DNA from 4 places in the Bacillus lumedeiriae genome. Region 1 is predicted to be linked to each of the others. Evidence: riboswitches for the same ligand, from Rfam matches in the RefSeq annotation. Region 1 holds a riboswitch; each other region holds the start of a gene.
The links. Region 1 has a riboswitch for lysine ahead of QYG89_RS10120 (cysteine hydrolase family protein). Riboswitches for the same ligand answer to the same signal wherever they lie in the genome.

Region 1 (7,939 bases):
GATGGATGGAGAAGAAGATGTTTTAGTGATTAAAGAAATAGGAAGGAATCTTCCAGGGGAAGATGAAAGAAGTTTTCGGGGGGATGGATTACATATCGAGTTTCGCAGCCCGAATGACCGGATGAATTTTAAGCTGCTTTCCCGTATTCCCTGCAGTACTCATTTTGACGTTCTTCGCTTTCTCTTAAAGGATGTTGTTGATATTCCCGGAATCGGACAAAAGCTTGTTACCTCTACGGAGATTGATGAAGATCGCGGAGTGTACGTGATATACGTCAAGAGTGTAGGAGAGGCGGAGGATTGAGTGGACAAATGTATCGTACAAAACGACAGCAGTTTTATGAAGGAGTGGAAAACTTTTGGGCTGATCTGTATGGAGAAGAGTATGCGCTGTATGATATAAAGCTGTTAAGCGAAGAGGAGGCTGCCCATATACGTCTTATAAGTGAACGTATTGGGTTCATTTTTTTTAAAATAGGCTCCTTGCTTAGGAGGGTACCTGATGAAACTCTTCTGGAAATGGGGTTTCCAAAAGAAACACTTTCATTTATCAGGTTAAAAACCCTTCCGTTCGAGAGCGTGATTTCACGGCTTGACCTCATTCCACATGGAAATAGCTATAAATGCATTGAAATCAATGCCGATACGCCTACATTTATCAAAGAATTATTTCATATAAATGGGATGGTGTGCAAGGAATTTGGAGTAGAGAATCCAAATGAGGGCATGGAACGCTTTTTACGGAAAGCCGTTCGAGGAAGCATAGACCAAAGTACAGATAAGGAACACCCTCATGTTGTTTTTACGGCTCACGAGGATCACATCGAAGATCACGAAACCGTACGATATCTTCAAAAAGGTGTGCCATCTAAATTTACCCCGCTTCATAAGCTGCAAATTCAAAGGGGCATCGGTCTTTTTGATGAGAATGGAATCAGAATAGACGTCCTTTACCGGCAAACATTCCCGATAGAAAGTTTGATCAAGGATGAAGATGGAGAAGGAAATCCCATTGGTTTATGGTTATTAGAGCTTGTTGCGGAGAGGAAGCTTGCTGTTATTAATCCTCCCTCAGCCTTTTTGCTGCAAAGTAAAGTCGTTCAAGCAGTCATTTGGGGGCTGCATGAAGAGCATCATCCTTTTTTTACAGGGGAAGAGCATAGGTGGATCGATGAATACTTTCTCCCGACTTATCTTGAATCCCATTATTTTATACAAAAGGGTCTTTCTTATGTGAAAAAGCCTGCCTTTGGGAGAGAAGGGGACACGTTAGAAATATTTAATGAGGGCGGCCAGTTAATCCATGCAGATGTTCAAAGGTCCTATTTGGAATACATCCCTGTTTATCAGCAATTTGTGAAGCATCCGACTATTACCTTTCATAGTGAAAGAGGAAAACAGGAAGGTAAACTGCTGCTTGGAAGCTTTTTGCTTAACGGGAAAGCGGCAGCACTCGGTTATAGGGTCGGAGGGATGATTACGAATAACCTTTCTTACTATTTGCCTGTGGGACTCTTCAAAGGAGAGGGCTAGAATAGACGGACTCTATCCTTCCTTAAAACGAAAATGAGTTCTGTACAGAATAGAAACGTTGGAAAGTCATGTGGAATAGAGTTGGTAATGATCCTCTAGGACGAAAAAGTTCTAGGGGATTTTTTGTATGAGGAAAGCTGGCAAAGCGTCCAAACGTTTTATATGCTGTTATACAATAGAATAGGAAACTTATTTTGAGAAGAGTCAATAATTAAAACAAGGGATATTAACAAAGCTCAAAAACACAACGTTATTCCGCAGTACTTGCAAAAGAAATGCAGTGTCTACAATAAGAGGACCGTTAATAACGGAAAGCTAAAGCCTTATCTCTTGCAAAAAGCTGGATGAATGCCTTAGTTTAGGGGCTTGTGGAAGGACTTTTCCCTTTTCAATAGCTTTTAAATATCGTACAACTATCATATAGATATAACAGTAGATATTTTAATCAATAAATAATTGTGATACACTATAACTAGATATGTGATATACTATAAGCGGATAATAATTGATACAGAAAAGGTGTGTGATCAGGTCGCGCCTTGGCTTGCTTGTGATGCCTAAGAAGGAGCGCCTACATCCTTTCTGCAGATCTTAGGACATAAGGATGGTAAAGATGAGTAGCCTACAAACTAAAACAGACGTTATCTTAATTGGTGCTGGAATCATGAGTGCAACGCTAGGTACACTCCTGAAGGAATTGGCACCCGACTGGAAAATTAAAGTATTCGAGAAGCTTGACGAAGCGGGAGAGGAAAGCTCTAACGAATGGAATAATGCAGGAACAGGGCATGCTGCACTGTGTGAACTTAACTATACTCCTCAAAAATCAGATGGCTCTATAGATATTACTAAAGCGATCAATGTTAATGAACAGTTTCACGTTTCAACACAATTTTGGTCTCACCTTGTAAATAACAATCTAATCCGTAATCCGCAAGACTTTATTATGCCATTGCCTCACATAAGTTTAGTACAAGGCGAACAAAATGTGAAGTTTTTAAAAAAGCGGTTTGAGGCGCTTTCGGATCATACCTTGTTCAAAGGAATGGAATTTTCTGATGAACCGGAAAAACTAAAAGAGTGGATTCCAGTTATTATGGATGGCCGTACATCACAAACGCCTATCGCGGCAACGAAAATTGACTCTGGAACGGACGTCAACTTTGGCGCGTTAACACGTATGTTGTTTGATCACTTAAAAGATCAGGGTGTCGATGTCCACTATCAACATAAGGTGGATGATATGAAACGCACGAGTGACGGCTTATGGGAATTAAAAGTGCGTAATGCCAGCGGTCAAGTTGAACGTCATGCGGCAAAGTTTGTCTTTATCGGCGGAGGCGGCGGAAGCTTGCTTTTATTACAAAAAACGGGTATTCCTGAAAGTAAACATATCGGAGGATTCCCAGTAAGTGGACTATTCCTAGCATGTAACAATCCAGAGATTGTAGAACAGCATCATGCAAAAGTGTACGGCAAAGCTGCCGTTGGTGCCCCTCCGATGTCTGTTCCGCATCTTGATACACGATATATTGACAACAAAAAATCATTGCTGTTTGGACCGTTTGCCGGCTTCTCACCAAAGTTCCTAAAAACTGGTTCTAACCTGGATTTATTCGCTTCCATCAAACCGAATAATCTCTTCACTATGTTAGCGGCAGGCGCAAAAAACATGGCATTAACAAAATACCTGGTCCAACAATTAATGCTGTCTAAAGAGCAGCGTATTGAAGAGTTGCGAGAATTCGTTCCTAATGCTAAAAGCGAAGATTGGGATATCGTGGTAGCGGGTCAGCGTGTACAAGTAATTAAGGACACTGAAGCTGGCGGCAAAGGCACACTTCAGTTTGGTACGGAAGTAGTTAGTGCTGCTGACGGCTCGGTTGCTGCATTACTTGGTGCTTCTCCAGGTGCTTCTACAGCTGTTCACGTTATGCTTGAAGTAATCAACAAGTGCTTCCCAGAATATACCAAAGAGTGGGAACCAAAAATCAAAGAAATGATTCCTTCTTATGGCATGAAACTAGCGGAAAACCCAGAACTATTCAACGAAATTCATGCTTCAACAGAGAAGGCGCTTCGTCTAAGCGGAAAATCGCCGTTACAGACAACGAGCGAAGGCGCATTATAAGAGAGTGCTGATTTTTTGAAGCTGTAACCTAAATGCAGCATCTCAAAGATTAAGCGTATATGAATGTGGAATGCATGTTCTGTTATTCTATTGAAAAAGGCTTCTCACTTTTTGTGGGAAGTCTTTTTCCTATTTGGGGATCCATTTCAAACATGGCAGTGTATCTGTTCTATTAATGAAAAATTCACCATAAATTGATAAAATAGAACTAGATCTATTTGGCCGTATGATCGCTGTCTGAGTGCCGTAAAGGAGAGGAAGAATGATGCCAATTTGTACAAAGTGCGGTGAAAGTGTAAAGGAAGGACAGACCTTCTGTACAATGTGTGGGACAAAATTTGTGATTCCCCACCCGCCGCCGCTTTTAAATACTAGTTCAAAGGAATCAGAAGAAAATAGAACTGTTTTAAAAGGAACGAGAAGAAAAACTGTGAAGGGAGTGATTATTGCTATTTTTTCCACGGTAGGTATCGTTTTTCTTATCTTAGGCGTTTATCTGATGGCTGATGGAAAAAAAGAACCCGGCGCAGTGAAGGATTCAGTTCAACATAATGAGGAAGAGGAAGTGCCAGTGGGCAAGAATAGTACGCCTCCAAAATCCGATACGAATAAAACGACACATGCGACAGATCCCAAACTGCATACCTTACCGGATTTTCATCTTTTAGAAGAATTGAGTACTGGTAATTTAATGGGGATTTTACAGATTGGTACATCAAAAGATGAATTAATCCGCCAATTTGGTAAACCATTAAAAGAATATGTCCGCAATGAGGATATTTTGCTGGAGTATGAGGACGTCATTTATACTATTTCTCCAAATAACGGCTTGAATTATGCTGCAGAATTAAAGCCTGTTCATTCTTCGAAATATAATTTTCAGGAAATCAAAAAAGCCTTAGGTGATGGGGATGAACATGTAAGTTTTGAACAGGGAAAGGATAAAGACGGATTGTTTTATTTATATTATGCTTCAGAGGACTCAGAACTTATCTTTTATTCTCCTAGTCAAATGGAGTCACCTGTCACAAAGATTATATACGGCAACCCAACACTTTACTCATTGAATCAAGAAGAAGAGACCACAACAGTACATCCAGGTGAAGTTGAGCCCATCATTAAGAATATAAGAGCCGAATATAACGCTATTAATAGTCAAATTTCCTCTATGACTAAACGAGACACCCTCTCAATGGAGGGGCATAAAAAGCAAGTGTTTAGAAATAGCCGGGGGATCATTAAGAAAGTGATTGAAATAACACCAGAAGGCTCAATGGAATATTATTATGATGATACCGAAACGCTTTTCTTTATCTTTTTTTATAAAGGCAGAATTGAAAATCGTTTCTATTTCTATCAAAATCAAATGATTCGCTGGATTGACCCTAGTCGTGCCATCATTGATTATGATCAGGGTCAGAGGAATCATCGGTATAAAGAGTGGGAAGAGTATTGGCTTAGAAAAGGATATTGAATGCTTTATCTCGTATCTTTGTTTGGAAATATCTTAATGGCGTTTGAGTATGAAAAGAAGAAACGTGCCCCTAGTGAATCTGCACTAGAAGCACGTTTCTTCTTTTTCTCTATTTTCCGGAAATTTTCTTTAAGCGTCCTACAAGCGGTAAAACAATGATTCCAGCTAGAACAACTTGCATCACGTTGCCTGGGATGGAGCCGAATGGCTGTATCCAGTTACTATAAAGAATGACTTCAGTAAAATAGTAGCCTACGATTTTTATAATGAGTGCAGCGACAATCGCAAGTGTGTATACGACTGCTCTTTTGCCGGGTGCCTTCTCGGCTATAAGACCAGCTGCGAAGCCCATCGTACCTACGATGACGAATGTAAACGGCGCCCAAACTGTCCAGCCAGAGAGAAGATCAAAGAGGCCCATTCCAAAGGCGCCTGCGATCGCTCCTGTTCTTTTGCCAAAAACGAAAGCGGCTATAAAAAGAGGCACGTTACCGAGATGGATGAGGCCTCCATTTCCCATGATTGGGAGTCTTATGTTGATAAACATGGTGGCTACAAGGGTTAATGTGATGAAAAGCGCATTGATAACAATGGTTTTCGTTTTTGTTTTGGTTGTTCTTGCTGGTGAGAATGTTGAATCCATATGATGCCCTCTTTCCTTTTTACCTATTATCATACTCCTAATCTTATACTTAATAAATACCTAATCCTATTTATTTACCTAGCAAAACAATGACATTGATTTTGTGGAATAATATAAAATTTATGAATATAACTTTCTTAATTCAATGAAACAAGTTTTAGTCTATGAAAATATAGGTTTGACATTTGAATAGTTATAATTATATAATTATTCCTATAATTTAATAGCCTCACTGCTTATGACTGTGAGGTAGAGGCGCGATATTTATTAGTGCTTAGTGGAGTCCGAGAAGATGAAGAAGCTATGCAGAAGGAAATATCGCCGAAGTATGTAATGAGTTCTCGCCATTATGTATTGGGTCTGTAATGAATAATTACAGAACTGTCTTAATAAATTTCCCGATTTATTAAGTTGTGCTATCTCAAAAAGAGATAAAAGGGTGAGGAATTTGGAATGACTACATCGATTTCCGGGTTCTATCTCGGAGAAGGTATATAGTCTTTTTTATTGCCATCAAGAGATTCCCTAGTATAAACGGGGAATCTCTTTTTTTATTAGGCTTTGTTAAACTTACCTGTTGATTTTTGCCGGGGCGCTCGCTTTCCGCTTCAATCAACAAAAGGACAGCATCAACACTAGTCATTAACATCGCCTTTTATTTTTAAAAAAATACAGCTTGTAAAGGCTAACACGAAGGAGATTATTATGGAAAATCAACAAACACTTTATTACGAATTTATTCCAACTGATGAAGGGAAAATGAAATTAGATCCGGAAAAAACAGCACTTTTAATCGTTGATATGCAGAATCAATTTATTAGCCGTGATGGATTGGATGCTCAAATTGCAAGAGAAAAGGGAATGTTCGATAAATGGGAGTATTTCTTTGATCGCATTGATCACGTAGCGATTCCAAACAATAAAAAACTACTAGACTTTTTCCGTGCTAATCAATTAGAAGTCACTTTCGGACGTATTGCCTGTCATCACAAGGATGGACGTGACCGTTCTCCGGTACAGCGCCGCCCGGGATGGAATAACATTTTATTGCCAATCGGTGATCCAGGTGCGGAAATGGTTGATGAATTAAAACCATTAGAGGATGAAATCGTAGTAAATAAAACAACAGATAGTGTGTTAAGCGGTACAAACTATGAGTTTTTACTTCGAAACATGGGCATTGAAACAATTGTATGTACAGGGGTTGTCACAGACCAATGTGTTGCTTCGACGGTTCGCAGCTTAGCCGATGCTGGTTTTGAAGTGATTTTAGTAGAAGATGCGTGTGCTGCTGCTACACAACAATTACATGATGCAGAAATCATGATTATGAACCAAATATATTGCCAAGTAATGAGCACCGACGAAACCATTCAACTCATTTCAGAGGAAATGGAACAACGTGCAGTCGTTCAAAGATAGAGAGGAATCCTTTTAAATGAGTAATGTACAAATGAATTCACATCACGTCAGTTCGGCTTCTCATTTCAAGCGTGTCTTGACTCTGAAGGATTTGGTGATTTACGGAATTGCTTTTATGACGCCCATTGCGCCCGCTTATATATATGGCTTTGCAGCACAGTCAACAGGCGGTATGCTGCCACTAGCTTATTTAATCGCCATGGTGGCAATGATGTTTTCTGCCTATAGTTATGGAAGGATGGCTGCTGCATTTCCTATTTCCGGATCTACGTATACGTATACACAACGTGCCATTCATCCACATTTAGGTTTTTTTGCCGGCTGGGCCATGTTTATGGACTATGTACTAGTACCGTTAATTGTCTTTATGGTAGGCGGGTCCTATGCTAATGCATTAGTTCCATCTATTCCTTATTGGATATGGGTATTGATCATTGCTGGTATTATTACAACAGTAAATATTCTTGGAATTGCAATGGCAGCGAAAACGAACCAGCTATTAGTATTGTTTATGGGAATAGTTGTTGTTGTATTTGTGATTTTTTGTATAAAAACAATTGTAGGTGGGGACGGTGCATCCGCACTAGTATCGATTACTCCGTTCTTTCAAAGCGAAAAGTTTGTCATGACCGCCATTATTTCAGGTGCGGCGATGGCATGTTTCTCATTTTTAGGTTTTGATTCTATTACAACCTTATCTGAAGAAGCTGTAAATCCCAAAGATGATATTTGGAAA
Region 2 (7,939 bases), on a different contig from region 1:
TGCAAAGATGTGCGGGACAAGCGTCATTCATCTTGTCAAAATCTTAAAAGACGAACTCATCTTAGCTTTCTCTACTTCAAGCTCAGAAACTGTACTTCCAAAAATAATGGAGAAAATGGAGAAATACGGTTGTCCAAAAGACGTCGTTTCCTTTGTTATTCCTACCGGTTATTCATTTAATTTGGATGGATCTACTCTTTATCAAGCACTTGCGGCAATCTTTATCGCCCAAATGTATGGAATCGATTTAAGTATTACACAACAAATTACATTAATGTTAGTATTAATGGTTACATCTAAAGGAATTGCTGGTGTGCCGGGAGTATCCTTCGTCGTTCTACTAGCAACGTTAGGATCTGTAGGCATTCCACTAGAAGGACTCGCCTTCATCGCTGGAATCGACCGTATTCTAGATATGGGACGTACTGTAGTAAATGTAATGGGTAACTCTTTAGCAGCTGTTGTTATGTCTAAATGGGAAGGCCGCTTCGACTCCTTAAAAGGACAAAAATACCTCCTTTCTATTAAAAAAGAAAAAGCAGCTTAATTTTATATTTAAAAGGGACAGACCTCTCAGCCATCGGGCTATGAAGTCTGTCCCTTTTTTCTTCCGCATGACATAAATCTATCACCTAAAGCAAAAGATTTGAATATGTTACCTATAGGAATATAAATGAAGAGTCTTTAGAGGAATGATCAGTGGATATATTATATTTTAAATTGCGCAATAATATATAATTCTTTTTGAAATTTTTGTAATAGTTCATCGAAAGAGGAATGAATTAAAAGTGGAAAAAGGCTTTCAAGTGCTTCGTTGTAATCCTGACCTAACACTTCCCGCAGAACAATAAATTTATGAAAGAGCAGTGCTTTTTCAAAATCAATCCCTAGTTCATATAAGCCTTTGTGCAATTCTTCTTTAGGAATTTTTCTAATTTTATTATAGATTTTTTTATTTTTCTCTATAAATTTCATCTCTAAATAATAAGTAACATAATCTGTATAGACCATTTGACCAATATCATTTGCTTCTTTTTCTGAATAATTAAAGCCAATCACACGACCTTCCTTATTTTCACGGATAATGGCGGTTTTATTTCCTTGTAACTGTGAAATAAAACTTTTTACGCTTTTATCAAAGATTTTATTAAATTGAATCGTTTGATATAGTTTAACTGCAAAATCTTTATGTTCTTCACCAACGACAAATAACCTGTCTACTATCGGTAATAGTTTTAATACTCCTTCGGAAAGTTGACTAGATGCATCATATATAATGATATCGTATTCTTTCTTCATCTTTTTAACTTTTCTTTTTTGTTCTGCCCATGATAACTTTGAGAATTCATGAACAAGCTCATTTGAAGGCTCTTCTTTTTCTAAAGTCCCGTAAGAAATAAAGGCCGCAGATAAATACGTGTTCCTTTTAAGCCATTTATAAATGGATAAAGACAACTCCGTTACACCTGATTTTGCTTTTGGCGAATAGAAACCAACTAAATACATATTCACTCACCCCCTTTTACTTAGGCTTTGTTAAACTCGCCTATTGACTTCCGCTGCAGGCACCCGCCTCCCGCTTCAATCAATAATAGTCATTAACACAGCCTTTTATTTACATAATATTCAAAAAAGTAATTAGTGTTAAAGACAAACCCCTACTTTCTTCCCTTTCATTCAATCTCTTCTCAAAAAAGATTTTGATATGATCTAAACTTAAAAGGACTCTCCATCATTAAATCAATAAAGGAAATATTTACATCGGTTTATACGATGAGTCTATTTTTATTGAATTCACATTTTATAAATCCCTCACATAAAGCAGGAAGCGTGAATATATTGCCCATATGAATATAAAGCAAGGGGGATTTTTCATGTATCTACCATACGGTTATCCGCTTAGGCAATACAGTCCGCCCCAAAATTCACTCTCTCAAGGAATGGATCAGCATTGTTTGCCCTCAGCGTTAGAACGCGTAAAAAAGGCTGTTCAAGGGGAAAAAGAAGATGAGCTGTTCTATCAGCACTTAATCGCCATGGCACCGACACAAGAAGCGAAAGACGTGATCGCCACAATAAGGGATGATGAAAGAAAACACAACCAAATGTTTAGACTTATTTACCGTAGTTACACAGGGCAAGATATAGCGCCTTCCGAAGAAGAGACCTTCCAACAACCCGAGAGCTATAGTGAAGGATTAAGAACGGCTTTATTTGGGGAGCTCCGCGCTGTAGAAAACTATCGAAAAATCAAGCAATGCTTATCTGGTTATGTATATCAGCAAATGTTATTCGAAATTATTACAGATGAGCTGAAACACGCCACGAAATATAATTATTTGTTCACATTAGCCAAATTAGGCGGTTGATTTCTGTTCTTTTGCTAGTTAATTTAGAAAATAATAAAAGAGGCCAGTTCTCCATTACTTTAACGTAATGGGAAACTGGCCTATGAAAGAACCTACTCTTATTCAATAGCTGCTGCATACATAATATCAAGCACTTTTCATCTGGATATATAAAGTACGAATCATTCTTATATGAAAGACATTCAAAGATTAACCGTTATTTCCCTTCGATGCTGTTTCTAAAATGGTCGTAGTCAGTCTTAATGTAATGAAATAACTTTGCATTGCCGCCGCGGTCTGGATGAGTGAGTTTTAATAATCCTTTATATGCCGCTGCTACTTCTTTATTATCGGCCATTTTTGAAAGCCCTAACTTTTTATGATTTAATTGAGTAGTAGAGGTGAAATGATACTTATTTCTTTTACTTTCTTTTAATTTTCTCCATTCATTGCGCAGTTCAATATTTTGTTTTAATAAATCCCTTATTTCATTTTGTAATTTATTTACATCATTTTTTAATGCGATAACTTCTCTTTTCAACTGATCACGCTGCTGAAGTACTCCTTTTTTTGCAACCTCATGTAGTTCTTCTATTCCTTTTATATGCTTATCTTGTGCTTGTATTTTTAATTTTAATCGGCGGATGATCTCGTCCGTATTTTGATCCATACGACCATTTGTGAACAGCTTTGAAGGTGTATCATCCATGCTTGACTCGATTTTCCTGTTCCCCTCGGATTTCATCCTGCCCCCGTGCAGCCAGCGTCTAATGGTTTGAATGCCGATACTTTCTGTTACTCCTGCATCCTTTAACAGGTCAAGTACTTGATCTGTGTCGTCAATAATGTATCCGTTTTTTCTATTCCCTTTTCCTCCTTCATATTTAATCTTCCCGTCACGCAGCCATCGTTTAACGGTTTGAATGCTCCTATCTTCTGTTACTCCTGCATCCCTTAACAGCTCAAATGCTTGATCTGTGTTCACAACGTTCCCTCTTTCCCTTTTCCTGTAACGTTATATTAAATAATACGAATAATTAAGCTCATATTTTTAATCGTATCATAGTTACTTTATATACAAAGAACAAACAGATAAAGAATAGATGACAGATATCACAGAAGGATAACGAAACATTATCAATAGTTAAGGCTTTTTTTCATTGTAATCAAGCGAGAAAACTGATATCATTTAATCCAATTGAATATTTACTTATTTCAATATTTTTTTGAAGTAAGGATAGAGGCGCAAAGACCATTAGTACACAATAGGAGGATGAATGAGGTCCAATGACGATTGTGAAAAGGGGAATTTGCCGAAGCTGAAAAGAATCTCATTTCTCTTGAAGCTGGTTCTGTTATTGAATAAATACAGAATTGTCATATAGGAAACTATATGGAGGGCTATCTTACGCGCAGAAATAATTTTTATTACATAATTGTTTCTACTGCAGCAGCGAAGCCCCGTTGCTGCTTTTTTGCGTTAATTACTAATTGCCCTTCTCCCTCTATGTTATAAAAATGATAAAGGATGTGGAGAAGTAATGAATTTCGGACAAATTTTAACTGCAATGGTGACCCCATTTGATCAAAATGGTGAGATTGATTTTAATGCTGCAAAAAACTTAATCAATTATTTAATTGACAACGGAACGGACGGTTTAGTGGTAGCCGGTACAACCGGAGAATCTCCTACGTTAACGACGGAAGAAAAAGTAAAATTGTTCCAATTCGTAGTTGAAGTAGTAAACGGAAGGGTTCCTGTCATCGCTGGTACTGGCTCCAATGACACAAGAGGCTCGATCAGTTTAACGAAGCTTGCGGAAAAAACCGGGGTAGACGGAATTATGCTCGTTGTTCCCTACTATAACAAGCCATCTCAAGAAGGTTTGTATCAACACTTTAAAGCGATTGCTGAATCCACGTCATTACCGGTCATGCTATACAATATACCAGGGCGAAGTGTTGTCAATATGTCTGTTGAGACGGTCGTTCGCCTTGCAAAGATTCCAAATATCGTTTCAATTAAAGACGCAAGCGGCGATTTAGATGCGATGACTGAAATCATCAGCCAAACACCTGAAGATTTTTCATTGTACAGCGGTGATGATGGTTTAACTTTACCAGTGTTATCGATTGGCGGCATAGGAGTGGTCTCGGTTGCTTCTCACATTATTGGGAATGAAATGCAAACGATGATTGAACACTTTAAGAATGGGAAACTTCAAGAGTCTGCTCTAGCCCACCGCAGCCTTCTCCCAATCATCAAAGCACTATTTGCTGCACCAAGTCCATCACCTGTAAAAGCAGCATTAAATCTACACGGAGTCCCTGTTGGCAATGTTCGCTTACCAATCGTTCCTCTAAATGATGAAGAACAAAATGCCTTGCAACAAGCACTGAAATTAGTAGAAAAAGGAAAAAGCGCATAAACAAATAACATTTTTTAAAGATTAGACGTTTTATTATTAAGGATTTAAACATGAACAAAAGTAAGTCATGTTAAATTTGTTTCAAAGAATAAATCAAACGGATTAGGCCCAAAGAAATGCAGGCCTAATCCGTTTTTTGATTTTTTAGAGATTCTTACTTTCTCTTTTTTGTAAACATATATTTTTTCAACATTTCTAGCATATTTTTAACCAACTAAGGAATTCAAAAGAGATTTTGTTGCGGAAATATAGGTCTAAATGTACAATGCATATATCTGAAAATACAGAAAATTCGGAAATTCATCCAAGTGATTCAGGTACTTTAGAAACACATAATTATTTAAAGGGGGGCATTCACTTCGAATGGTTACACTTCTTGTTTTTTGTAAAATAAATAAAATGTCTAGGGGGTAGCTCGATGAGAAAAATTACACTTTTTGCTTTAGTCATGGTTTTCACACTTATTTTAGCGGCTTGTGGGACAAGCCCGACGCAGACGGACAGCGCAAGCAATAATAAGCCAAATAATGAGAGTAATGGATCATCTGGTGAAGGTAAGAAAAAACTAAAGGTTGGAACAGATGCGCATTATCCGCCATTTGAATCAATTGAAAACGGTAAAATTGTAGGATTTGATGCCGATTTATTGGTGGAGCTTGCAAAAGAAACAGGATATGATTATGAATTCGTCAATCTAGGATGGGAACCGTTATTTCTTGAGATTAAAGACGGCATTTCTGACTTTGGATTATCTGCTATTACAATCAGTGAGGACCGGAAGCAAACCTATGATTTTTCAGTTCCTTACTTTCTATCAACAAACAAGATTTTAGTTCCTGAAGGCAGTGATATTAAAAGTATAGCTGACCTAAAAGGCAAAGTAGTAGCCATTCAAAACGGAGCATCCGGACAGGCAGCTATTGACAAAGTTCTTGGGAAAAACAATCCAAATGTTAAAAAATTCGAAAATAATAATCTAGTTATTTTGGAATTGACGAGCGGCGGAGCTGATGCAGCTGTTGCTGACAATGCTACACTCGAAGAGTATGTCAAAAAGAATCCAGATCAAAAACTTGTTGTCGTTGAAGATAAAGAAGGATTTGACAATGAATTTTATGGATTGATGTTCCAAAAAGGCAGCCCACTAAAAGCTGAATTTGATGCAGCTCTTACGAAGCTTATCGAAAACGGGACATATGCCAAAATATATGAGAAATGGTTTGGGGTACAGCCAGATTTAGAAACATTAAAAGAATAGCATTAATAATTAGAGAACTAAAATTGCGTAATTCTAAAAAATTGTATTACGCAATTTTAGTTTAATTAGGGGGTAGGTTAATGGGATTTCGCTTTGATCTCATCGCTGAATACATTCCATTCTTTTTGAAAGGAACTATGTTAACAATCGGATTATCGATTGTAGCGACTTTACTTGGGACATTATTCGGATTAGGAATCGGATTAGGGAAAATGTCAAAGAATAAGCCAATTTCATTTCTTTTTCATTGCTATATTACATTTTTCCGTGGAACCCCTTTATTTGTGCAATTATTTTTAGTTCATTTTGGGGTAGTCCCCCTTTTGATTGGACATACTAATGGGATTTTAGCCACAATTATCGCTCTTTCTTTAAATGCAGGAGCCTATATTGCTGAAATTTTTAGAGCTGGAATCCAGTCTATTGATAAGGGTCAAATGGAAGCATCCCGTTCTTTGGGTATGAATCATGTTCAAGCAATGAAAAATGTTATTTTGCCTCAGGCTTTTAAGAGAATGATCCCGCCTCTTGGGAACGAATTCGTTGTTCTTATTAAAGATTCCTCCCTTGCAGCAATTGTGGCAACACCTGAACTTATGTATTGGGGACGTGCAATGGCTGGTAATTATTTTATTGTCTGGGAGCCGTATATCACAGTCGCACTTATCTATCTTGTGTTAACTACTTCTATGAGTCTTTTATTAAATCGTCTTGAAAGAAGGTTGGCAGTAGAATGATTCAAGTGAAGCATTTAAAAAAATCATTTGGCACGAATGAAATTTTAAAAGATATTAATGTAGCTATTAAACCTCAGGAAGTGGTGGTCGTTATTGGACCATCAGGATCAGGAAAGTCTACATTTTTAAGGTGTTTAAATATGCTTGAATCGATTACAGGCGGACATGTTTTGATCGAAGGCCTTGATTTAACTGACAAGAAAACAGACATTAATAAAGTAAGAACCGAAGTTGGCATGGTCTTTCAGCAATTTAATTTATTTCCACATAAAACCGTAATTGAAAATATCATGCTTGCTCCTATGAAAGTGAGAAATATACCTGCGCAAAAAGCAAAGGAAAAGGGCCTTGAACTTTTACGCAAAGTAGGCCTTGTAGAGAAAGCAAATGTATATCCAGATTCATTGTCCGGCGGGCAGAAGCAGCGTGTCGCTATAGCGAGGGCTCTTGCAATGGAGCCGAAAATAATGCTTTTTGATGAGCCGACCTCGGCACTGGATCCAGAAATGGTCGGGGAAGTGCTAGAAGTAATGAAACAACTAGCTAAAGAAGGGATGACAATGGTCGTTGTAACCCACGAAATGGGCTTTGCTCGTGAAGTTGGTGATCGTGTCTTATTTATGGATGGAGGCTATATAGTTGAAGAAAATCTCCCTAAAGAAATATTTGAAAATCCGCAGGAAGAAAGGACAAAAGCCTTCTTAAGTAAAGTTTTATAAAACATTGGTCCTATCCTTTTTAAAAGAATGAGGCTTTTACGCTGTGTGTCTATCCACAGTGTAAGAGCTTTTCTTTATGACAAAAATATATTACATTGGGAGATAGTGCAGGTGAATTACACCCCACTAAAATAGATACTGTAAACAATAATACTTTTTTCAATGGTTAGCCCTCTTTTATTCCCAATTCTTCCTTTAACGAATAGCGGCGTATTCCCTATTTTATTATCAAAACACTAAAAGCCGGTGCAAAATGCCAATTCGCACCGGCTTTTTAGACAACTATTTTATTTTTTAAAGAACTTTATTATTCATGAACACGTAGATCATCTTCTATTTACTATTCAAAATAAAGCCCCTCTGATGTGCCCGCTGCTATATTTCTTTCCTTACGAGCAATGAACAGCTCTCTACATGCGCCGTCTGTGGAAACATATCCACTGGCTGA
Region 3 (7,939 bases), on a different contig from region 1:
CAGAACGAATATTAGGGAAAGGTCATCCATCGTAAATGGAATATCGATATCAATCAGCACCGCTCCGAGCGATTCAAGGTTATGAAGTGCTTGTTTGTAAAGAGCAGCCGCTTCTGTATCCATTTGCTCGTTAAAATAATTGTTAGGAACACCGACTCTAAGGCCGCGAATGTCTTCCTGTAAGTTTTCTAAGTAAGAACGGCCGGTTAACGCTTCCATCATCATGGCTAGATCATCTACATTTCTCGTAAGGGGTCCAACGTGATCGATCGACCAGGAAATGTTTGTGACACCGGAAGCGTCTACTAAGTTATATGTAGGTTTTAAGCCGACAATGCCGCAAGAAGCCGCTGGAATACGGATCGATCCGCCAGTGTCGGTGCCGATGGATGCAGCGCATAAAGAGGCTGCTACTGCTGCTCCAGACCCGCCGCTTGATCCGCCTGGTGTGTATTCTTTGTTCCATGGATTTTTGACCGGGCCGTAGAATGGGTTGTTTGATGTGATGCCAAATGCATACTCATGCAAGTTCACTTTGCCAAGATTGACTGCTCCTTCTCTTTGAAGGGCACGGACGGCACCAGCGTTAGTATCCGGTACGAAGTTCTCTGCAATTTTTGACCCGCTCGTCGTCCGAATGCCTTTCGTATATAAGTTATCCTTATAAGAAAGCGGAATTCCTTCTAACATGCCTGTGAAGTCATTCGCTAAAAATTTTTTCTCAGAAATCTCTGCTTGTTTTAAAGCTTCATCGGCACATACGGTAATGAAGGCATTTAGGTCTTGGTGCTGATGAATTCTTTCTAAATAAGCCTTTGTTGCTTCTACAGGAGAAAATTCTTTCTTTTCATATCCCATCTTCAGCTCGCGAATCGTTAGGTTTTTCATCATCCATCCTCCTCAAGATTATTGAGTCATCCCCTTCATCTTACCATGGAACGAGTCATAATAAGTGGAATATTGAAATAAGTCAGAAAGTAGAAAGGTTTTTGTTCATTTTCTTGTACATCCGCGATAGTTATATAACAAAGGAGAGATGAATAATGGAAAAGGCTGAACAACAAAACTTGTTTAAAGAAGTAATGGGGAATTATCCGACAGGTGTGACAGTCGTCACTGGAGTAACAAAAGATGGAACACCCGTTGGTCTGACAGTAAATTCATTTGCGTCTGTTTCGCTTGATCCACTGATGGTGCTATGGTCTATTGATCATGGAGTATCCACTATTAAATCGTTTACGGAAGGCGGCAAGTTCGCTGTTCATGTTCTTTCAGGTAATCAGCAGGAGCTATGCAAAACGTTTGCAACGAAAGGGATTGACCGCTTCAGTCAATGTAAATGGGAAATGTCCAAGAGCGGTCTGCCGATTATTGAAGGGGCATTTGGGGTATTGGAGTGCGAAACGTTTCAAGCAGTGGAAGCGGGCGACCATACAGTGTTAATTGGCAAAGTGACGGATATTCATATTCATAAAGAAAAAGAGCCAATGCTTTATCACCGCCGCTTCTTCGGTCCAATTCCAGCTGCGTTTTATAGTGGGAAATAATAGAGAAAGGGGTGTCCTAAAAGTATAACTTTTAAGGGCACCCCTTGTATGGTTCTTTAAACTTGTCCGTTGATTTCCGTTCCATGCGTTTCGCTTTCCCTGCAGGAGTCTTCACGCCTTCCGCTACAACCGCCTCAGTGAAAAATTATCGTTTGAACTTTGTGGGAAAATGGGCATCATCCACTGGAAAACAATAAAAAACGTTGAAGTAAGAAGATGAACTTCTCTCATGTTCACTAAAATGATACATTCATATTAAAAAATTAATCTAAGCAGAGACTGACCCTAAAAAGTCGTTTTTAATGACCTTTTAGGATCAGCTTTTTTGTTTATCAATGTTTTCTTCTTAAATCACAGTCTTGCAATGGAATTAATTTTGTTTTGTATTTTACTTTATAGATGAGCCAAGTGATTAAGAAAAGAGGCAGGCCAATATAAGAAACGAGCACGCCATTCCAATCGATTCCACCGCCTGTAAAGGCTTGGAGGTTTTGTCCCAAAATAACGAAAATACATAGGATCAATGCTAATAAGGGACCGAATGGAAACCATTTTGCCTGGTATGGAAGTTCGTTTACATCGCCGCCTTGAGCAACATAAGCTCTGCGGAAGCGGTAATGGCTAATGGCGATACCGAGCCATGTAACGAATCCAGCCATCCCGGAAGCATTTAACAGCCAGACATAGACAACACCATCTCCAAAGAAAGTCGTTAAAAAGGCAAAACAGCCAATGAACGTTGTGACGATTAAGGCATTCACCGGCACGCCTCTTTTATCTAATTTACCTAAGAACTTTGGTGCCTTTCCATCGCGTGCTAAGTCCCAGAGCATACGAGTGGAGGCGTACATGCCAGAGTTGCCGGCGGATAATACAGAGGTTAAAATGATCGCATTCATAACGGAGGCGGCAAAAGCAAATCCTGCTCGTTCAAATACGAGTGTGAATGGACTGACGGAAACTGCGTCGCTTAATAAACGTTCATCTGTATATGGAAGGATCAGGCCGATCACGAAAATCGCTAAAATATAAAACAGCAGGATACGCCAGAAGACAGAGTTAATTGCTTTTGGAATGGCCTTTTCCGGATTTTCACTTTCTCCAGCCGCTACGCCGAGCAGTTCCGTCCCTTGGAAAGAGAAACCAGCAGCCATAAAGACACCCAAAATAGTAAAGAATCCTCCATTGAACGGTGCATCTTCAATAGTGAAGTTTGTAAAGCCGATCGATTCCCCGCCCATAATTCCAAAAATCATTAAAAATCCAGTAATAATAAAGATAATAACTGTGACCACTTTAATGAGGGCAAACCAAAACTCCGCTTCGCCAAACCCTTTAACTGACATGTAATTAAAGCCAAACATAATGACAAGGGCCAGTGCGCTCCAAATAATAGAAGGGCTTTCAGGGAACCAGAACTTCATAATCAGTACGACTGCAGCAAGTTCTGCAGCAATCGTAATCGCCCAGTTGTACCAGTAATTCCAGCCGATAGCAAAGCCGAATGCCGGATCAACAAACTTTGTTGCATACTCTTTGAATGAGCCTGCAACCGGCATGTAGGCAGCCATTTCCGCAAGACTCGTCATTAAGAAATAAACCATGATCCCGATCGCTGTATACGCGAGCAATGCGCCTCCTGGTCCAGCCGTATGAATGGCTCCGCCGCTCGCTAAAAATATGCCTGTTCCGATGGAGCCTCCGAGGGAGATCATCGCCAGGTGACGTGCTTTAAGTGTTCTTTTTAGTTCGGTTGGGGCTGATGTATTCGCCAATGTTGTACACTCCTTTTCTAGGAAGGAAGACTGAAAGGAAAGATAAAAAAACAGCCGTCGAAAAAGATCGACGGCTGTTTGATCAGTCCGTTTAATCCTTCCGAAGATAGTTCTCCACGTTACATAACGTGACAGTGATGTTCCTGTTCGAAAACATCCCCAGCGTGGATAAACAATGATTGATCCACACTTCGGCAGCCCATCCTTTCAAGCAGAGTCATAAATTTCATTGAATCTCGTCTGTTCTACTTTTATAAGCTGCAGCCTCTATCCCATCGGTGAATGGGAATATTCAATTGATATCAGAATTATAGTTAATTAATTTTGATATTGCAATAGTTATTTTTTTACTTTGTTTTCTTTAGTAAATATATTTTGATAGGTTTCTGAAAGATTGATTTGGAATCACTAATGGCAAGAATGTTATTGTAAAAAAATAATAATGGTTTTTGTTTATTGTCTGTTCTCTTACTCAATCGTAAGTGCCGGGGAATGAAAATGGTTGAAAGACTGAGAAGAAATATCTGGTGTTTGAGCCTTGTTTGCTATTTACAATTTATGTTACATATGATAAGTTTTCGGATGAACCAATCATCCTACAAATTTGAGGTGTGGAAATGAAGATTGAAAAAGCGAATCGAGTTTCGCTTGTGGATCAGGTTGTTTTACAGATGGAAGAGTTAATCGAATCTGGCGTTTGGGAAGTCGGTACTAGGCTGCCGCCGGAAATGGAGTTGATGGAACAGTTTGGTGTGAGCCGCAATACGCTTCGGGAAGCGGTGCGCGCTCTTGTCCATAGCGGACTTTTGCAGACGAGGCAGGGGAGTGGAACCAGCGTTTGTTCATCTAGCATTCTCGGAGCGGTCATTGAACGCCGGCTGTATAAGTCGGATTTACTGGAAACATTAGAAGTCAGGCATGCGCTTGAACGGGAAGCTGCACGGTTAGCGGCGGTCCGCCGGAGTGAAGAAGATGTCCGGCAGCTGCGCATGCATATGGAAGCTTGTCTTCAGGCGAGCCGAGATCAAGATAACCGGGCTTATGCCGAAGCGGATATCCGTCTGCATCAGGCGGTTGCAAATGCAGCTCACAATCGTTTGTTGATCGATTTATATCATCACATGACGGATGCATTGCATTCTTCTGTTCGTAATCTCGTTGAACTGGCTCCTAATATGGATGTCCATCAGCGCATTCATGGCAAGCTTGTAGACGGCATCGTTACGCAAAACGAAGAGCAGGCAGCCGAAGCTGTGAATGAATATATGGCGCATTTAAAAGAAGTATTGACTACTAGTTTGGAGGAATCATAATGGGAGAACCGCAAGTCATTGAATCGTCCCAACAAGCAAAAACAAAAATAAGGTGGCATACGGCCCTTTTGGTCATCGGTATTCTTTTTATCGGTGCAAATCTCAGAGCACCTTTAACTTCAGTCGGTCCGTTAGTGCCGGCAATCCGCGACGGTTTAGGGATATCTAATGCTATCGCTGGTACGATTACAACGGTACCTTTGCTTGCTTTCGCTTTCTTGTCACTGTTTGCTCCACGGCTTTCCCGCCGCTTCGGAATGGAACTGACGCTATTTGTTTCTTTGCTCGTTCTAGCCGCTGGGATAGTGATTCGTTCGTCAGGGGGGGTAAGCACGTTGTTTGCCGGCACAGTGCTGATTGGTTTGGCTATTGCGATCGGGAATGTCTTACTGCCGGGTTTCATCAAACAGCATTTTGCAGAACGCATCGGTGTCATGACGGGCGTGTATTCCGTGTCAATGAACTTATGCGGAGCGATAGCATCAGGTATTAGTGTGCCGCTCTCCTCGATTGCCGGGTTTGGCTGGTCCGGCGCTCTCAGCGTATGGGCCGTATTGGCCGCGATCGCGGTTATTTTGTGGCTTCCGCAATTACGGCATCAGCGAAAGCAAAGTACAGGTGCAGCAGGAACTAGAAAAAGTGGGCGGCTATGGCGTTCACGCCTCGCTTGGCACGTCACGCTATATATGGGGTTACAGTCATTCATGTTTTATGTTGTTATTACGTGGCTGCCGGATATTTTGCAGCAAAAAGGGCTGGATGCGGATGCGGCTGGCTGGATGCTTTCCATTATGCAATTTGCTGTTTTACCGTTTACATTTATCGTTCCGATCTTAGCCGGACGAATGAAAGATCAGCGCGGAATGGCTGTGATTACGTCTGCACTGTTCATCACTGGATATGCTGGTATTTTACTAGACGATGGCTTGCTTCTTCCGTTGTGGATCATTTTCATCGGCATCGGGGCGGGTTCAGCATTCAGTCTATCGATGATGTTCTACACCCTGCGTACAAAAAATGTCCAAGAGGCAGCGCAGTTGTCAGGAATGGCTCAGGCATTTGGTTATCTCCTAGCATCTGTCGGTCCTGTTTTCGTGGGCTGGCTTCATGACTTTACCCACAGCTGGACGATTCCATTAGTTATGCTTGCCGCAGTATCAGCATTCATCTCTGTAGTCGGAATGTCTGCTGGGAAAAAGGGATATGTGACGGATTGACGAGCGGTGCGCATATTTTTATGAATCACGCGCACAAAATGGACGAGAGCGTGCAGAAAGTTTTGATTTCCGCTCATAAAGTTGTAATCGCCGCTCATAAAATGTAAAAATCCACGTATAAAGCATGCCCATTTTTTATATCAAGTTAAAAAAGCTTCCTGTAACCGATGGTTGATCGGCGATGGGAAGCTTTTTTGTGTTCCACTGCTTGCAGCCATGTATCGCCCGTTAAAATAAAGAAAGAGAGCAAAAGCAGTGGAATGGTATAACTAGAAAAGTAGTCTACGGGCCAGCCAAACAGTGACGGGGGAGGACGGTAAATATTTGATTGAGGGTTCATGCAAACTAGACTGTTAATGCAGCAAAGTCGAGAATGAACTTTTCTGCAAAGAAATAATGCCTGTAATATTACTTTGACTGTCATAGTAATATGAAGTATAGTGTAGTTGTAGGAGGGACGTATATGGGTGCGAAGATTTCGTCGGATTTAATTAGAGGCCATACAGATACGATTGTTCTCGGAATTTTAAAGGAAGGGGACAGTTATGGATATGAAATTTATAAAAAAATTATCGAGAAAAGCGAGGGGCAGTATGAATTAAAGGAGGCGACACTTTATTCAAGCTTTAGAAGGCTTGAGCAGGATGGGTGTGTGACTTCTTACTGGGGAAGCGAAACGCAGGGAGGCAGAAGAAAGTATTACAGCATTACCTCCTCTGGTGAAACTCTTTATCAACGAAACCGTGACGATTGGGAATTTACGAAAAGCGTGATCGATAAATTATTATAGAGAGGTTGTGAAATCATGAAGAATCAGGTGAAACAATATATTGAGCAAGTGTTTGCCGATTTTCCCGAATCCGATCAGTTAAAAGAATTAAAGGAAGAAGTGGAAGTGAACCTGCAAGAAAGAATTCAAGAATCGATTCATTCGGGAATGAACGAGGAAGAAGCCTTTCAGAAAGCGATCAGTGAACTTGGAGATGTAACAAAAGTAGCAGAGGATATTAGCGTAAAAGCTAGGTGCGAAGTGATTGATCATATGTATAATAAAAAGCCGCTCCCGAAAGTGCATGTGTTTGGCTATGTTATCAGCGTGGGGATGTTGTTATTTGGTATCATTACCGCACTGCTCGTCCAATTTCAAATGGAAGAGTACTATATCACCATTTCTACTCTATTTCCGTTCGTGCTTATTTCAATCAGTGCACTCGTTTATTTAGGACTCACTCAAGAATCGCAGTATCAATTTGGAATGAAACCAATGCGGGCAGCCGGCTACTCAGCGGCAACGGGGGGACTATTGTTTGGTTTATTTACGTCAGGTATTGTGTATTTTCAAGGAACGACTGGAAATGGAGAATGGATCGCCACTTTGCTGCCGTTCGCCATTCCGTCTATTTGCCTTTACACGTTTCTTGGTCTGACAGAAAAAGACCGGAGTAAACGAAATGAAGAATGGATGAAATACATGGCGAAATATCACGATCCAGAGTATCAAATGATACGCGGCAGTATTTCTGGTGCATTGTGGATCTTTGCCTTTGCTCTATTCTTGATTCTCGGCTTTTCTATCAGTTGGAAGTACGCATGGATTGTCTTTATCTTCGCTGCGGGCATCGAAGTGTTGATGGAGGCGATTCCGTTTAGGAAGAAAAATGCTTTATAAAAGCACAGGTCAGAAAAGGTGAATATCGGGTTTAGGATCATCATTATAGCCCGTCATATTCTAAAACAAAGAATAACATAAAGAAGGTATCCCAAAATGATGACTTTGGAATACCTTCTTTTTTAAATGTACATAAATTTTGCGCTGGTTTTTCGAGTTTGTGCACGAGTGATCACCTTTAGTTTGTGAGCGGGAAGCACGAACATATGCACACTTTATGATTTTGCGGTCAAACTTGCTTCGAATTGATCAATAATATGCAGGAAGCGTTCAGCTTCGCGGAAAGTATGATCGGCAAGCAATGGGTGAATGTTACTTTTAATTTTGCAGGCTTCAATCAAATCTCTCGCGGCTTTCTTGAAATCTCTCAAAGAAGCGACGGATACACGGTTTTGATCTAGAAACTGATCGAGCATCG
Region 4 (7,939 bases), on a different contig from region 1:
ATTACGCACATTTAAACGGATTCGCAAAAGATTTAATACTTGGCCAGACTGTGGAACCAGGTACAGTCATCGGCGGAGTAGGAAGCACTGGATACGGTCCACCCGGCACATCCGGAAAATTCCCTCCCCACCTGCACTACGGTATGTACAAAGACAACGGACGCACTGAATGGTCATTTGACCCTTATCCGCATTTAAAGCAATGGGAAAGAAACGAAAGAATGGAAAGAAACAAGCGTTCACCTTAGTTGAAAGGACAATTCAAGGGAGCAGACCGCCATCTGGCTGCTCCCGACTGTAATTTGAAAAATTGTTGATCGTATGCTAATCAATCTCGACCGTAAATTAAGGTAGTGCAACTGCATTTTAGTTGATTCCGATCGTATATCCAACAATCATGACCGTAAGTACAGATTGGCAGCCGCAACAAAAAGAAGTGTCCTAAAAGCTAAGCTTTTAGGACACTTCTTTCTTTAACTTTGTTTTGCTTCTTTGGCTTTTTTCACCGCATGAGCGATACTTGCAGCTAGGCCGCCCCAAATAATTACTATTCCTGTAATCATCATTGTAATTGCGCTGCCGTCCATTATCGCACCTCCTTTTTAGTAGAAGGCCCATCAAGCATGCCTGCTTTCCATCGTTTCATATACATAAAAATGATGCCTATGACCATTGCGCCTACTGCGACTGTCCACCCGTACGTATTTACAAAGCTTTGTGGATAGCCACTGTAAGGTGCTGCAAGATTTTGACGAATATTATCAAACATCATGTAGCCGAGGACAAGCGGTGTGACAATACTTAAACAAATTTTCCACCATACACCGAGCCGAATATCAGATACGGAATCCGCGTAGCTTTTTAACGGGTCCAATTGCTTGAATACCCATGCAATGAGAATGACCTCTACGAGTCCAGCGAAAGCAACACCGAAGTTGTTAATGAAATAATCGACTGTATCAAGAAGGTTCAATCCGCCCCTTGTAGCGTAAATAATAGAAATCAACGCCGCAAGTCCGCCGCCGATTAAGACAGACTTTGTACGGGACACATTAAATTTCTCTTGTACACCCGCTACGAATGTCTCGACAATGGAAATAAGGGACGTGAATCCTGCTAGTACTAGAGAACCGAAGAACAGGATACCGAATAATTCCCTTGCAAACGGAAACTCATTAATAATCTGTGGAAAAACAGAAAAGGCTAATATGACTCCGCTGCTGACCACTTCATCTACGCTTACCCCTTGCTGCATAGCCATAAAGCCAAGAGCGGAGAAGACACCGAAACCAGCAAGCAATTCGAAAGCTGAGTTACTGAATCCTGTAATAAATGCATTGTTCGTAATATCGGATTTTTTTGGAAGATAACTAGAATACGTAACCATAATAGCAAAACCAATCGACAAGCTGAAGAAAATTTGACCGTAAGCCGCAATCCAAACCTTTCCATTCATTAACTGCGACCATTCCGGTTTAAAGAATGCATTTAATCCGTTCACAGCTCCTTCAAGCGTCAGAGCACGGATCACGATAATTAAGAATAAGAACACGAGCAATGGAATCATAACTTTTGTCGCTTTTTCGATCCCTCTTTTAACACCGGCAACTAATACACCGAGAGTCACAATCCACACGACGGCAAGTGAAACGAGTATTTGCGGAACGACTCCACCGAATACCCCCGCATCTGCCAGCTGCAAATAATCAGACAATAAGAACGTTTGCGGGTCTTTGCCCCAAGATAATTTAAAAGAAAAAACCGTATACGATAAGGCCCAGCCAATAATAACTGAATAATAAGTAGCGATCACGAATGAAATAGCAATTTGCCACCACCCGAGCCATTCCGCATTTTTGTTCATACGGGCAAAAGATAACGGGCTCGATCCGCGGTATTTGTGGCCAATCGTAAACTCTAAGATAAGCAATGGAATCCCAGCTGTAAGCAAGGCGAATAAGTATGGCAGGAAAAAGGCGCCTCCTCCATTTTCATAGGCAACTGCCGGAAAACGCCAAATGTTGCCCAAGCCAATAGCAGAGCCGACAGCTGCAAAAATAAAACCAGCTCTGGAACCAAACATAGGACGCTGCTGATCCACATAAATCCCTCCTGTTTCGCCTCTTAAAGAGACAGTATTTTCAAAAAATTCTTAATGCGTCTTACTCATTATAAATGGGAGAAGTTAATTAGTAAACTATTTTTTATTTTATGAAAATAACTTTTTATTCCAAAATTCCGACCGATTCTCTTTGTTTCTTCATCCTCTCCCACAATAAACTTTATATGCATATCATTTATATATTATTCATAGAAAGAGTTTTTCCCTTTTAAAAAAGAACGCCGGCAATAGCCGGCGTTTAACGTTTATGACTCCATTGTCGATTTTAGTGAATGATTCCGCTTCATGATTAAAGTGACAGCGGCTAACAATCCAAGCGTCACAGCAAGTGAGAGCCACGTATTGTGAAGAAAACCTAACATTAAAAAGCCGATCCCTGCAACCCCAGCTGATAGCAGAGCATACGGAATTTGCGTCACAACGTGATCGATATGATGGCTTCCTGCTCCCGTAGATGACAAAATGGTCGTATCCGAAATTGGTGAACAGTGATCACCAAATACGGCGCCGGCTAACACAGCCGCCATGGCCGGCAGGATAAGCGATACATCCGAAACAGCCGCAATTTCCCCGGCAATCGGAAGCAAAATTCCGAAAGATCCCCATGAAGTACCGGTAGAAAAAGCCATGATCCCCGCTACGATAAATAAAATAAATGGAAGCAAACCAACATTCATATTCGATTGTTGAACAAGACCAGCTAAATACGTGCCTGTTCCAAGGTCACCAATGAGAGTAACGATCGTCCAGGCAAAAAATAAAATATAGACAGCTGGAAGCATGGATTTGATCCCTTCCCATACACCGATGCCGAATACATTTTTATTGACGCCATGTAAAACGAAACTCTGCCTCAGGAACATAGCAATCGCAACAGCAAGACCGATTAAACCACCATACAACAATGACTTAGAGACGTCGGTATTTTCAAAGATTTTTAAAATCGTTACATGGCCTTCCGTCGCCTTTCCCCCCGTCCACATCATTGCAGATATAGTTCCGATAATCAATGCAATGATCGGCCAGACAAGATCACCAACTGTTCCCGTCGTGCTCACAGGCAAATCTTCCTTTAATTCTCCCGGTGCTTCACGATCAGGAGGCATCACTTCTCCCAATACAACCGCCCGCTCTTCATGTGTTTTCATCGGTCCGAAATCAAACTGCATCCAAGCAGTCAAAAACACGAGACCAAGCGCCGCCCACACGTAGAAATTCATTGGAATCATTTGAATAAATGCAGAAAAAGCGCTGTATTCAGTCACTTCATGAGCAGCAAGAACGGTACCGAGAATACCGATAATGTATGCTCCCCAACTCGAAACTGGCGACACGACACAAACAGGTGCTGATGTCGAATCGATAATATAGGCAAGCTTTGCACGAGAGACACGCTGACGGTCGGTAATCGGCCGAGAAATCTGCCCCACTGCTAAAGCATTAAAATAGTCATCAATAAATATAAGAATCCCAAGAAGGGCAGACATGATTTGAGCGCCAGCACGTGTTTTTACCCGCTGGACAGCCCATTCACCAAACGCACGGCTTCCACCGGAAATGTTAATAAAGGCTGTAATGACCCCTAAGAGCAGCAAGAAAATAATAATATATATATTCCACGTACTCCATTCTCCATCTGCGTAAATATTACCTGAAAACGCTCCCCACATAATACGGAACGTTTCGCCAACTTGGAAGTTTGCCAGCAGCAATGCTGAAGCAAAGACCCCAGCCCCTAACGAAAGAAGGACGCGCTTCGTTAAGATGACCATAACAATGGCTAAAACTGGCGGAATTAATGAAAAAATTGTGTTTTCCATGATGTTCTCCTCCCCCGATGCTGCATAAGAATGAGCTTTAAACAGATGCTGAAAATAAAAAAAGTAATGATAGAGAAAACTATCATTACTTTTTGTAACGCAAGTCAATTCTCCATCGCGATCTGTAGCTCCCTATTGCAAACGAGTTCTTTACAATAAGAGTGTTATCCTTATTCAAGATAACCCCAATCCCAAAAAGGATGACACCTTTTTGGCACTTCGGCAAAATCACCTTTCAACCGCGGTCTTTGTTGTCATCCTCACGCTGTTTACTCATCAATTTTGCAGCCTCTACCCCACCGGATTTTGATAAGGTTTATTTAATTTACTACTCAAATACTATCAATTATTCCTCCCTTTGCCAAGCCCTATTTCTTTGAAGGCCATTCGATAGAAGGCGACATTCCTCCGCCGCTGTTATAAAAATCCGGAACATCGCCATGAATCATTCCCATCGCTACTGGAATATCCTGCGTAACTGTCGTCATTTCAGTGGCGAACGGCACAATAATCTGCACATTCACTTTTACTTCAATAAATACTTCTACATACGCATTATTAATGCCATATGGCTTAATGTTTGATTTTATATTAGATGTGACCTCACCGATTGCATGAAAGCGAACCGGAATTTTTGGACCCAAGTTTCCAAGTAAAGCATTGTTCGTTACTTGCCCAAGCGGAACATAGTAGACAATGCCTTCCGCTTTCTCTTCTTCCTCTGTTTCAATCTCTACATCAGACCATAGTTCCAATGCTTGTAGATTTCCCTTCTCTGCCTCTTTTAAGTTTAGCTGAACAAGGTTAGTCGTTTCAGCCATCACCCGGTTAATAATTTTTGCATTTAGCTTCGTTGTAGAAGGGTTGTTTGGATCAGCTTCAATAATATCGTTAATATCCATCACACTGGCGACTTTTTTATTAATTGCCTTGTTAATCACCATCGCAGCAATTTTCTTCGTTTCAGCATGAGCATAGCCAATCAATGTTGGCTTAACATTTTTATTGATGATAAATAGGCTCGCAGCAGTTGAAAAAGTAAATAAGACAAGAGTAATTAAAAACACGTAGCGCAGAGGGAGCGGCCCTCTCTTAGATCTCCACCTTTTTTGTGCAGCCAAAAAAATCCCTCCTTCTTTAGCTAATGTATGCTAAAAAAAGAAAGGATCATGCAATAAAGTTTATTCTTCCAGGTGAAAGTCAAGGTGAAGAAGCTTCCACTCCATCACATCACGCAAAAATTCCGGCATAAAATGGTTTTTTACCGGTGCGCGATAAATTTGCGGAAAAAACTGTCCATACGCAAACATATCAACCGTAGCCAGCTTGTACAGTTTATCATTTTCAATCTCTATTCCATCAATTGTAAATAAGTAGCGGTCCATGTCGATACCTAACCGATCATACACAAAGCGACCCATCACTTGTCCCCTAAAACCAAGCCCTTTGATCACCATATGAGGCCATTTATCATCTGTCGTCTGCTTTAATATTTCCCTCAGCTCCGTCCCTGAAAGTTCAATGAGACATGGGTTAATCGGATGAGGAAGCACCTTGTGAATATCATATTTCGTCACGGTGCCGCTCTCCAATCCTCCTAAGAGAAGACCAGCATTTAAAAAGGCGCCGTCCGCTCCACACCATTCTCTTAGTCCTTCACAAAGAATCCCTGGAAGCTGTGAAGGGGCGAACCAATCGCTCGAAAGCGGAGCAGGCAAAGAGATGACCGGCTGACTAAGCGACTGCTTTCCTTCTTTTATGTACTTATCAATTTCCATTTGTTCGTCCACTGGTGCCGATAACTCTTCCGCTGTTTTATAGACACGTGCTTTTTTAGCTATGATTTGCTTCGTTTCTGTATCTACTTCAATCATGACGTGACCGACGTAATAGCCGAACCGGCCAGCAGCGGCCAGCAGTGTTCCATCGACTTCTTTGCCTTCGTGAAGCAGATGGTGGGTATGAGCCCCAAGCACAACGTCTGCTTCGGGAATTTCATGCGCAATACGTTCATCTTCATGAATGCCTAGATGAGAAAGAATCACAATAATATCCGCTTCTTTGCTTAATTCCTTTACTTGTGCATTTAACTCTTCAACAGGCGGAGACAATTTCCAGCCAAGCTGTTCATATGCTCCTGAAAAAAAAGCTGTAGCCCCAGTGATCCCCATTTTCATTCCATTAGGCAAATCAAATAAACAAGAAGGAGCAGCCCACTTTGGACGCTCACCGCTATCGTAGAAAAGATTGGCCAATGCGACCGGAAACAGAGCATTCTCATATAAAATATCGAGTCCTTCTCTCGGCAAAGTGATTCCCTCATTATTTCCAATGGTCACGGCATCATAGCCTGCTTCATTTAACAATGCAATGTTTCCTTTACCAAGTGTACCCTCGGTCATTGGATGCGAGCGGTCAACATAATCACCAATATCAAAGATGAATACACTTTCTCCTGCTTCCTCATGCCATCTTTTCCGTTTTTTCAAAAAACCGCGGATCCGCGGCCAATTTTCAAAATGGCTGTGCAAGTCATTTGTATGATAAATGTGAATGGTTTCCTTTAGGCTTTCTCTTCGTTCCATCCACAGCCCTCCTTAAAATAAATCAAGCTGTCGTGAGGCTAGATTTTCGTATTCCAAGCCAGCTAATTCAATAAACTGCTTAGCATTATCAGCGGCATCTCCGCCTGAGTTGTTATTAAACAGCATATAGACTTGCTTACTTTGCTTTTGAAGCTCTTTAGTAAAGTCGATCCATTGATTTAATTCATTTTTATTGTAGCGGTATAGATAACGCACGTCCCGCCAGTTTTTATTCCCCTGCTTGCGCCAGCCCTGTCTGTTGCGGCCATGCAGGCGCACAAGTGTTTTTTCCGGATCTGTCGCTTGTAAAATAATGGGGACAGAGCCTTCTCCAGCCTGCGGTTCATCGCAAACGGTATGAATCCATTTTTCCTTTTCCAAAAACGTCATCGTTTTTTCTAAAAAGGCGGCCGAATACCATGACTGATGACGGAATTCAACAGCAAGCGGCAGATTCCCCATCCGCTCCTTGCAATAACGCAAATACTCGACATTCTTGCGCTGGCAGTCGAACCACGGCGGAAACTGAAACAATACCATGGCTAGCTTGCCCGCTTCCTTCATCGGGGCCAGCGATTCAATAAAGGCTTGAAACATTTCTTCTTTTGACTGGAAGGGGATCTCTCCCCGTTCATGTCCTGTCATCCCCTGATACGCTTTCACGATAAATTGAAAAGTCTCTGGTGTCTCATCGGCCCACTTTTGCATATTCCGCAGCGGCTGCACCGCATAAAAACTCGAATCCACTTCCACCGTCGGAAAATGGGCGCCATATTCTTTTAATTTATCACGGGAAGCAATGCCACCTTTGTAAAGCGAATCATGATCTCCCCATCCAGTCACACCGACGTACAACATCCGTATTCACCTCACCTTTATTCTATCATATAACAGCCTTTCCTTACTTCCTATTCATTCAAACAGGAAACGAATAGATTCAGTTTAACTGGACAAAACATTTAAAGTTTGCTGGGTACTTGGAATGGATTGTTCGCTTTTTTCCTACATAAAAAAAGACTGACCCCAAAAGGTCGTTAACAACAACTTTTTGGGATCAGTCTTTCTTTAGATTTTTTTGATAAAGTTCAAACGATTATTTTTCACTGAGTTGATTGTAGTGGAAGGCGCAAAGACTCCTGCGGGGAAAGCGAACAGGTGAGACCCCGCAGGAGCTTTATCGACGAGGAGGCTCACCGTTTGCCCCGCGGAAAGCGAAGCGCCTGGAACGGAAATCAACGGACAAGTTTAAAGAACCATACAAAAAGGGATGCCCCTAAAAGTTATACTCTTGGGGACACCCTCTTCTAATTTAAAAGATTAACCGATCGAACCTTCCATTTCGAACTTGATCAAGCGGTTCATTTCAACCGCGTATTCCATTGGAAGTTCTTTCGTGAATGGCTCGATAAAGC

Region 2: linked by a shared signal. The riboswitch ahead of dapA (4-hydroxy-tetrahydrodipicolinate synthase) and the one ahead of QYG89_RS10120 (cysteine hydrolase family protein) in region 1 are both predicted to bind lysine.
Region 3: linked by a shared signal. The riboswitch ahead of QYG89_RS06230 (amino acid permease) and the one ahead of QYG89_RS10120 (cysteine hydrolase family protein) in region 1 are both predicted to bind lysine.
Region 4: linked by a shared signal. The riboswitch ahead of QYG89_RS12665 (Na+/H+ antiporter NhaC family protein) and the one ahead of QYG89_RS10120 (cysteine hydrolase family protein) in region 1 are both predicted to bind lysine.

The regions. Positions count from the first base shown of each region.
Region 1 covers NZ_JAUIYO010000006.1:110,121-118,059, reverse strand. The annotation lists gene QYG89_RS10150 (RNA helicase) at 1-304, shown strand, start outside; gene QYG89_RS10145 (glutathionylspermidine synthase family protein) at 313-1,533, shown strand; gene QYG89_RS10140 (malate:quinone oxidoreductase) at 2,147-3,664, shown strand; partial or broken gene QYG89_RS10135 (zinc-ribbon domain-containing protein) at 3,927-3,998, shown strand; gene QYG89_RS10130 (hypothetical protein) at 4,095-5,138, shown strand; gene QYG89_RS10125 (ECF transporter S component) at 5,248-5,781, opposite strand; lysine riboswitch at 6,024-6,208, shown strand; gene QYG89_RS10120 (cysteine hydrolase family protein) at 6,487-7,203, shown strand; gene QYG89_RS10115 (APC family permease) at 7,220-7,939, shown strand, end outside.
Region 2 covers NZ_JAUIYO010000007.1:94,826-102,764, reverse strand. The annotation lists gene QYG89_RS10935 (cation:dicarboxylate symporter family transporter) at 1-547, shown strand, start outside; gene QYG89_RS10930 (hypothetical protein) at 709-1,506, opposite strand; gene QYG89_RS10925 (ferritin-like domain-containing protein) at 1,875-2,369, shown strand; gene QYG89_RS10920 (hypothetical protein) at 2,566-3,333, opposite strand; lysine riboswitch at 3,579-3,760, shown strand; gene dapA (4-hydroxy-tetrahydrodipicolinate synthase) at 3,890-4,777, shown strand; gene QYG89_RS10910 (basic amino acid ABC transporter substrate-binding protein) at 5,196-6,035, shown strand; gene QYG89_RS10905 (amino acid ABC transporter permease) at 6,116-6,772, shown strand; gene QYG89_RS10900 (amino acid ABC transporter ATP-binding protein) at 6,769-7,491, shown strand; gene rlmD (23S rRNA (uracil(1939)-C(5))-methyltransferase RlmD) at 7,867-7,939, opposite strand, start outside.
Region 3 covers NZ_JAUIYO010000003.1:11,435-19,373, reverse strand. The annotation lists gene QYG89_RS06240 (amidase) at 1-891, opposite strand, end outside; gene QYG89_RS06235 (flavin reductase family protein) at 1,044-1,547, shown strand; gene QYG89_RS06230 (amino acid permease) at 1,880-3,322, opposite strand; lysine riboswitch at 3,422-3,600, opposite strand; gene QYG89_RS06225 (FadR/GntR family transcriptional regulator) at 3,940-4,635, shown strand; gene QYG89_RS06220 (CynX/NimT family MFS transporter) at 4,635-5,852, shown strand; gene QYG89_RS06215 (PadR family transcriptional regulator) at 6,316-6,642, shown strand; gene QYG89_RS06210 (permease prefix domain 1-containing protein) at 6,658-7,521, shown strand; gene QYG89_RS06205 (DUF2935 domain-containing protein) at 7,737-7,939, opposite strand, start outside.
Region 4 covers NZ_JAUIYO010000011.1:31,243-39,181, reverse strand. The annotation lists gene QYG89_RS12680 (M23 family metallopeptidase) at 1-248, shown strand, start outside; gene QYG89_RS12675 (methionine/alanine import family NSS transporter small subunit) at 474-587, opposite strand; gene QYG89_RS12670 (sodium-dependent transporter) at 587-2,083, opposite strand; gene QYG89_RS12665 (Na+/H+ antiporter NhaC family protein) at 2,368-3,942, opposite strand; lysine riboswitch at 4,060-4,244, opposite strand; gene yunB (sporulation protein YunB) at 4,311-5,063, opposite strand; gene QYG89_RS12655 (bifunctional metallophosphatase/5'-nucleotidase) at 5,124-6,527, opposite strand; gene QYG89_RS12650 (DUF72 domain-containing protein) at 6,540-7,385, opposite strand; gene sufB (Fe-S cluster assembly protein SufB) at 7,845-7,939, opposite strand, start outside.